Regions from separate parts of the Streptomyces sp. NPDC015345 genome, predicted to be linked through region 1. Evidence: riboswitches for the same ligand, from Rfam matches in the RefSeq annotation. Region 1 holds a riboswitch; the other holds the start of a gene.
What was found. A riboswitch is a leader RNA that binds a small molecule or an ion and turns the genes downstream of it on or off. The one in region 1 is predicted to bind cyclic di-AMP.
Positions count from the first base shown of each region.

Region 2: another riboswitch for cyclic di-AMP. It lies ahead of ACF062_RS19000 (C40 family peptidase); the one in region 1 lies ahead of ACF062_RS24445 (M23 family metallopeptidase).

Region 1 is NZ_JBIBTX010000005.1:701,539-705,748, reverse strand. Features, by position in the region: gene ACF062_RS24455 (PrsW family intramembrane metalloprotease) at 1-540, shown strand, start outside; gene ACF062_RS24450 (aldo/keto reductase) at 537-1,481, opposite strand; gene ACF062_RS24445 (M23 family metallopeptidase) at 1,557-2,633, opposite strand; cyclic di-AMP (ydaO/yuaA leader) riboswitch at 2,645-2,792, opposite strand; gene ACF062_RS24440 (PP2C family protein-serine/threonine phosphatase) at 3,024-4,184, opposite strand.
Region 2 is NZ_JBIBTX010000004.1:403,016-407,225, reverse strand. Features, by position in the region: gene ACF062_RS19015 (RidA family protein) at 1-400, shown strand, start outside; gene ACF062_RS19010 (ATP-dependent Clp protease proteolytic subunit) at 484-1,119, shown strand; gene ACF062_RS19005 (hypothetical protein) at 1,127-1,435, shown strand; cyclic di-AMP (ydaO/yuaA leader) riboswitch at 1,808-1,984, shown strand; gene ACF062_RS19000 (C40 family peptidase) at 1,988-2,461, shown strand; gene ACF062_RS18995 (ATP-binding protein) at 2,551-2,991, opposite strand; gene ACF062_RS18990 (helix-turn-helix domain-containing protein) at 3,266-4,132, shown strand; gene ACF062_RS18985 (DUF397 domain-containing protein) at 4,142-4,210, shown strand, end outside.

The DNA of each region.
Region 1 (4,210 bases):
CTGCCGTCGTTCGGGCTGCTGACGTGGCTGGCGATCTGGACCCGGCAGCGCGAGCTGCGCATGATCCGCGCCGAACTGCCCGTGTACGCGGCGGCGGGCTGGCTCACCCCGCCCGAGCCGTACGCGCTCGGCTCGATGCGGGCCCGCGCGCTGGCCCGCGACTACGCCTCATACGCCTGGGGGAAGGCCGCGGGCCGGGCGGTCATGGAGTACGAGACGTACGCGACGTCACTGGCGTTCCTGCGCCACCGGGGCCGCCGCGGCCGGGCGGGCGCCGACTTCGTCGTACGCGAGCGGGAGTTGCTCGAGAAGCTCTGGGAGCGCCGCGAACCGGCCCGGCCCGCCCTGGCCTACGCGGCCCGCGCCACCGCCCCGGTCATGCTCCCGATGCCGTACGCGCCGTACGGCCACCCCCACGCCGCGTACCCGCACGCCCCGTGCGCCCCCTACGCCCCTGCCGCGTACGCCCCCGCTCCGTACGGGCAGCCGCAGCCCCGTCCGGCATACGGCCACCCGGCCCACAACCCCTACCGCACCTAGGCGGAGGCCGCCGTCAGCGCCGACAGCTCGGCGTCCGTCAGGGAGAGGTCCGCCACCGCGAGCAGCGCGGGCAGCTGCTCGACCGTGCGCGCGGAGGCGAGCGGCGCCGCCACGGTGGGCTGCGCCGCGAGCCAGGCGAGGGCCACGGTCGCGACCTCGGCGTCATGCGCCTCGGCGATCCCGTCGAGCGCGGCGAGGACCCGGTCGCCCCGCTCGCTGCCCACGTACTCCTCGACCCGGCCGCTGCGCGCGCTCTCGACGCGTGTGCCGGGGCGGTACTTGCCGGTGAGGAAGCCCGACGCGAGGGCGAAGTAGGGGACGGCGGCGAGGCCGGAGCGCGAGGCGAGCTCCTGGAGCCGGCCCTCGTAGGTGTCGCGGGAGACGAGGTTGTAGTGCGGCTGGAGCGCGACATAGCGCGCGAGGCCCTCGCGGTCGGAGAAGTCGAGGGATTCCTGGAGCCGCTCGGGGGAGATGTTGGAGGCGGCGATGGCGCGCACCTTGCCGGCCGTGACCAGCTCGTCCAGTGCCCCGATGATCTCCTCGACGGGGACCGAGGTGTCGTCGAAGTGGGTGTAGTACAGGTCGATGTAGTCGGTGCCGAGGCGGCGCAGCGAGGCGTCGGCGGCCCTCTTGATGGTGTCCGGGGCCAGCCCCTTGTACTCGGGGTGGGCGCCGGCCTTCGTGGCCAGGAGGATGTCGGAGCGGTTGCCGCGCTCGGCCAGCCACTCGCCGATGAGGGTCTCGGACTCGCCGCCCTCGTTCCCCTCCACCCAGCTCGAATAGGTGTCGGCGGTGTCGATGAAGTTGCCTCCCGCGGCGGTGTAGGCGTCGAGGACGGCGAAGGACGCCGTCCGGTCGGCGGTCCAGCCGAAGACGTTGCCGCCGAGGGCGAGCGGGAAGACCTCGAGGTCGGATGAGCCAAGCGTGCGAAGAGAAGTCATGCGTTCCTCAACGGAGCCGCCGGAAACAGAATTCCGGCGGCTCCCCCAAATGAACGTCAAGTCGTCCGCTTCGGGTCAGGGGTTGAGGCCCTTACTCTGGAGCCAGGCGAGGGGGTCGACGGTGGAGCCGCCCGCGGTGTGGACCTCCATGTGGAGGTGCGGTCCGGTGACGTTGCCGGTCGCGCCGACGCGCCCGATGACATCGCCGGTGCTGACCTTCTGTCCCGCGCTGACGTTCATCGAGGACTGGTGGCAGTACCAGACCTCGGTGCCGTCGCTCAGCTCCAGGACGGTGCGGTAGCCGTACGCGCCCGCCCAGCCGGCTTCCTTGACGGTGCCGGTGTGGACGGCCTTGAGCGGGGTACCCGTCGGTGCGGCGAAGTCGAGGCCGGTGTGGTGCCCGGAGGACCACATGGAGCCGGCGACACCGAAGTGCGACGTGATGGTGTACGAGGAGGTGGGCAGCGCGTAGCTCTTGGCGAGCTTGGCCCGGCGCTCGGCCAGGGCCTTGGCCTCGCGGGCCTCCTGCTCCTTCTTCTTCTTGGCGGCGGCCTTGGCGTCGGCCTTCCGCTCGGCCAGCCTCTGCTGGGCGGCGGCCTCCTCGGCGGCCTTCTTGACGGCGGCCTCCTCGGCCGCGGTCCGCACCGCGTCGTCCGCCTGGTCCTGCTGGTTCTCGGCCTGCTGCATGATGCGGGCGCGCAGTGCCTCGCCCGCGTCCGTGGCGCCCTGCTCGGCGTCGGTGGAGCTGACACCGGCGGCGCTGAGCGGAGCCGCGGCCGTGACGGCTTCGGAGCCCGCGGGGGCGGCGGAGTCGTCGGAGAGGAGGGAGCCCACGCCGGGCAGGGACTCGGCCTCGGGGAGCGAGTCGGCGACGGCGCCGAGGTCGGGCATCGAGATGGAGACGGGCGCCTTGCCGTCCTGCGCGGTGGCTATGCCGCCCGCGCCGACGGCGGCGATGACGCCGACGCCCAGCACGGTGGAGCTGCGGGCGAGCCCGCCGCCGCCCTTCTTGTGCACACGGTGCCTGCCGCGGACGGGACGGACGGACTCCTCGGTGGGATTCCATTCCTCCCAGGTCTCCTGGTCGTAACCACCGAAGTCGTCGTCATTCGGTACGTACGCGGCTTGGGGGGCAGGCCGGTTGGACGCCACTGGGGCGCACTCCTTTCCTTCCTTCTCGCCTACCGGGTTAGCTGACGGGTTCGGAGCAGGAAGGTCTCCTACGGACAACCGGCACGGATGCACAGCTGCCCGATTCACCCCAAGTTGGTGGTTCCCCGGCTCCCTTGCGGGATTAGGCGTGTGCGCACGGAGCCGCCTCTAGTGACGGCTGGGACGACCGCGCTGCGTTATCGAACGTTAATAGACAGCGGTGCCGTATTCCAAGCTGTTCCGATTGATCATTAACGCTCGCGGGCAGGACTTAACGGGACACGAGGGTTCGCACCGGGGCAAGTTGACCCTGTGTCACCCGAGAAAGTCACACACCGGAACTTCACATTCCCTTGACAGAACGTCAGTTGTGATGCGGAGGGCTGCACTTCAGTCACGGCCAGTGACATGGCTCTCCGCCGCGGCCTTGCCGTCCCCGGTGGCCGGCCGCCGCACCGCGAGCAGCGCCATGTCGTCCGTCGCCGCGCCCCCGGTGTGCCGCCGCACCTCCTGCGTGAGCGTGGCGAGCAGCGTGTGCGGGCCCTCCCGGCCGGGGAAGATCCGCCCGCCGAGCCGGGTCGCGGGGTCGTAGAAGGCCCCGGTCGCGTCGCGCGCCTCCGAGAGACCGTCCGTGTAGAAGAGCAGCATCGCCCCGGGCGGGAACTCCGACTCGTCCGCCCGGTCCGGCCACGCCCCTAGCTCCCCCATGCCGAGCGGCAGCGCGGGCTCGCTCGGGGAGAGCACGCACAGCCGGCCGTCGCCCCGCAGCAGCAGCGGCTCCGGATGCCCCCGGTTCACCAGCCGTACGCAGCCGTCGCCGACCCGGATCTCCGCGAGGACGGCGGTGGTGAACCCCTCGAAGGCGTCGAGCCCGTCGCGCCGGGTGCCCTCCCGCGCGAGGGCCCGCTCCAGGCGCTGCGCCACGGCCTCCAGGGTGGTCTCCTGCTCGGCGGCCTCACGGAAGGCGCCGATGACGACGGCGACGGCGGCCACCGCGCCCATGCCCTTGCCACGGACGTCGCCGACGATGAGCCGTACGCCGTGCGGGGTGTCCTGTACGGCGTACAGATCACCGCCGATGAACGCGTCGGCCTGCGCGGCCTCGTACCGCGCCGCGAGGTCGAGCCCGCCGATGCGGGGGTCGGGCTGTGGCAGCACGGCGCGCTGGGTGGCCTCGGCGATGGAGCGGGCGATGGCGAGCCGGTCGTTGCCACGGCGCACGACGCGGTTGATGAAGATCGCGAGGGCCGCGACGGTCGTCACGGTGAGCAGTTCGGTGACGGCCTCGACATGGCCGCCGACGGAGCTGCCGTAGTGCAGCACGGTGACCGCGACCGAGGCCGCGACGCCCGTCAGGACGGTGCCGAGCAGCGAGTAGAAGGGGGCGGCGATCAGCGGGGCCGCCGTGAAGAGCGGTGCGGCGGTGAACTCGGGCGGGGTCAGGGCGTCGTACACGACTCCGACGACGAGGAGCAGGACGGGCAGTATCCGTACGAGGGTCCGCTCGTGCGCGGTGGCTCCGCTGCCGCCGGTACCTCCACGCTGCCCCACCGCTTGTCTCCCGCCGATCCCGCGCC
Region 2 (4,210 bases), on a different contig from region 1:
GACAAGCCTCGACGTCTTCAACCACGACATTCCGGCCGAGAGCGACTTCGGATACGCACAGGCGATCAGGTCCGGCGAACTGATCCACGTCTCCGGACAGCTCGCGTTCGACGAGACGGGCACCTTCGTGCACGCGGGCGATTTCGGCGCCCAGCTCCAGCAGACCTACACCAACCTGGACAGGGTCCTCGACCACTACGGCGCCACCCGTAACCAGGTGGTCTCACAGAACTTGTACGTGGTGAACCTACGGCAGAACGCCGCGGCGACGGCGGAGGGCAACCTGGCGTACTTCGGCGACCACCGCCCCACCGCCACGGTCCTCGGCGTCACCGAACTGACCCTTCCCGGTCAGGTCGTCGAGATCAGCTTCGTCGTCGACAGAAGGCTGCCTTGCTGAGCGCCCCCCAAAGAAACGTACGTCCTGTACATTTTTTACGGAGAGCTGGACCCTCCGTCGCCCCCTAGCAAGAGAGGCCTGCCATGCGCCGTCCGTCAGCCCGTCATGTCCTGCCCGAGTTCACCGAGCGCACCAGTTCGGGGGCGCGGACCATGGATCCGTACTCGCGACTTCTGGAAGAGCGGATCGTCTTTCTCGGCACCCCCGTCGACGACACGTCGGCGAACGACGTGATGGCGCAGTTCACGCACCTCGAGTACGCGGCGCCCGACCGCGACATCTCGCTGTACATCAACTCCCCCGGCGGCTCGTTCAGCGCGATGACCGCCATCTACGACACGATGCGGTTCGTCAGCTGTGACGTGGAGACGGTCTGCCTCGGGCAGGCCGCCTCGGCCGCCGCCGTCCTGCTGGCGGCCGGCACACCCGGCAAGCGGCACGCGCTGCCGGGGGCGCGGATACTGATCCACCAGCCCTCCTTCTCCGAGCCGATCCAGGGGCAGGCCAGTGATCTGGCGATCCAGGCCGACGAGATCCTGCGGACCCGGCGGCTCCTCGAAGAACTCCTCGCGCGGCACACGGGACAGAGCCCGGAGCGGATCGCCGCGGACATCGAGCGGGACAAGATCCTCGACGCCCCGGCCGCCGTGGAGTACGGGCTCGTGGACCGGATCGTCCAGAGCCGCAAGACCTCGCTCGGCGCGCGCGGGACGAGGTGACCCGCGGATGCTGCCGCCCGAGCTGCCGCCGCTGCCCGCGCTGACCCGCGCCGAGGCCGAGTTGATCGACCGTTACCTCGAAGTCGTCGATCTGGTCGGCCGGATCAACCCCGCCCGCGCCGAGCACACCTACGGCGGACTGCGTGCCGCCCAGGCCCTGGTCGGCCGGGCGACGGCCCTGCGGGACGCACTGGCCCTCATGCACCGGCGCGGCGAGAGCGAGGTGCACGCCGCCACGCTCGCCCAGGCCCTGCGCGTCCTCGACGGCGAGCGGCGGACCGGACGGGTGGGCGTGCCGCCATCGGCAAGCCAGTGAGCCGGTGAGTCCCTCAGCGGCCGCTGAAGGACGCGCTCCGCTCACCGGAACGTCTGGATCCGCTGTGCGAGCGACCAGATGGGCTACCTCAGTTGGCGTAGCAGGGGCTCCTTAATCACGCGTTCGAGAGTTGCACCGGATACGTACGGCGAAGGCGGAATGAGACGTTCCGGTGCTGGTCGAGCCATCGTCAGACGGGCCATTGGGAGTCGAATTCGGCAGCGTCCACCCGAACAGGTCAGTCGTGAGGAGCCTCACAAAACGTCGTTTCGACTCGGTTTTCGAGTGGTTTTCGGGTCAAGATCCCTTCCGACGACAAGACCCCGCCACAGCGGCGGGGCGATCCGGGCGGACGCCGAGTCCTGCCGCCGCCCGGTTGACCGGTCGACATCGGTGCACCGGCAGGAGTGGAGGACCCGAGCAAGGCGGGCCCGTCCGGGAAGTCCGGACGACGCCCTTGGGGTGAAGCCGCAGAGCATGACGCGGCCGGGCATCTTCGCCTGCCCGAACCCGACAGGTCATCCTTCACAGGCGGCTGACGAAGGGTTACGCATGACCGCGCTGAATCACGTTCCGTCGCTGCTCGGCAGGACCGGGGCCGTCTCGGCCCTCACCCTCGCCGTTGTGGGCGGCACCGTCGTGGCCCCCGGGCTCACATCGGAAGCCGAGGCAGCCACCCACGGAACGAAAGCGCTCAAGATCGCGGCGTCCAAGAAGGGCTCTCCCTACAGCTACGGAGCGGTTGGGCCCAACCGCTTCGACTGCTCGGGCCTGACGCTGTACTCGTTCAAGCGCACGGGCAAGAAGCTGCCGCGCACCGCCGCCGCGCAGTACAACAAGACGCGGCACATCTCGAAGTCCCAGCGGACCCGAGGCGACCTGGTGTTCTTCCACTCGGGCCGGAACGTCTACCACGTCGGGATCTACGCGGGTAACGGCCGCATCTGGCACGCACCGAAGAGGGGGACCGTGGTACGCCTGGACAAGATCTGGACCAAGAGCGTCTGGTACGGCCGGGTCCGCTGACCCGCCCGTCACGCCCGGCCGGACGCGGGGGTCCGTGGACCCGCACGCCGCGTCCGGCCGGAGCCGGGCCGCGCGGCGGGTGCGCGGCGTCAGCGGTGCCCCTGCTGGACCGGCGCTGTCCAGGGCAGTGCGATCCATACAGTTTTGCCGCCCTCCGCCGTGGGGCTGACGGATAGCTTGCCGCCGCATTCGGCGGTCAGCCAGCGGATGATGACCATGCCGCGGCCGTTGTCCTGCTGGACGGCGGCCGGCAGCCGCCTCGGATAGCGCGGGTGACTGTCGGTGACGCCGATCCGCAGCTGCTCGTCCCGGTCGAGCTCGACGTCCACCGTGAAGGTGGGCGACTGCCCTCTGGTGTGCTGCACGGCGTTGGTGGCGAGTTCGGAGACGATGAGTCTGATCGTGTCCGCCACCTCGGCCTCGCCCGGCAGGCCCCATTCCGTGAGTACGTTCGCCACGTACGCGCGGGCGGCCGAGACCGAGGCGGGATCGCTCGGCAGAGTGACGGATGCTTCCTGGTGATCTGCCATGGCGACGCTGTCCCTTTCCCACCGGGGTCGGTCTCCGACTCGGAGCGGATGACTCGAGGACGGCCCCGGACTGGTGCTTCGCGCCAGCGTCCCATTCCTTCGCCGGTCACGGGTGGCGATCCACCGAGATGTGCATATATCTGTCGCTCGAAGCGGTGAACTCTGCCAGGACCGACCGTATTTGGGCGCGGGGACGCCACTTCCTCTACTGTCGCCTCTGTCCCCCCGCTCTGCCGCCGGGATGCCCGACGGCTCGGTCCGGAAGGAGACGGACATGCAGTACGGCCCCGCGGTGCGCCGCCGCCGGCTCGGCGCCGAACTGCGCGCGCTGCGCGGCCTCGCGGGACTCACCAGCAGCCAGGCCGCCGCGAAGGTCGGCTGGCACCAGTCGAAGGTGAGCCGGATCGAGACGGGCCGCAGCGGTGTGAAGGCCACGGATGTGCGCCTCCTGCTCGACGCGTACGAGGTGAAGGATGCCCACCTCAGCGAGTTGCTCGTGGCCCTGGCGGGCGCCGACGACACCGGTGCCTCGGGGCGTCACCACTGGTGGAAGGCGTACCGCGACCTGCTGCCCGCCGCCTATCGCGACTTCATCAGCCTGGAGTCGCAGGCGAGTTGGGTACGCACCCTGGAGACCTCGGTGGTTCCGGGGCTGCTCCAGACCCCCGATTACGCGCGCGCCGTCACGCGGGCCGCGCTCGGCGGGCTGCCCGACGAGCAGGTGGACGCGCTGGTGGAGGTGCGTCTGGCCCGTCAGGACGTGCTGCGCGCGGAGCCTCCGGTGCGGCTGAGCGTGGTCCTGGACGAGGCGGTTTTGCGCCGTTCCGTGGGCGGACCGCAGGTCTTCGCACATCAGCTCGCACGGTTACAGGAGGTGGCGCAGTTGCCACAGGTGCGACTTCAGGTGCTGCCGTTCTCCTCCGGAGAGCATGTGGGCCTCATCGGGCCTTTCGTTATTTTCTCATTTCCGAACATTGCTGATCTGGATGTGGTTGTTCTCGACCACTTGACGAGTAGCCTCTATCTCGAACGGAAAGAAGACCTCCAGGCATACGTGGAGGCCTTCAACTCCCTTCAGGAACAGGCGCTTTCACCCGAGGACTCAGAGGATTTCATCGCCGGGCTAAGCGACGGCGCGTAAGGAGGCACCATGACCGCACTGCCTCGGTACGTACCTTCAAGCACCACCCTTCAGGGTGCGCGGTGGCAGCGCAGCAGC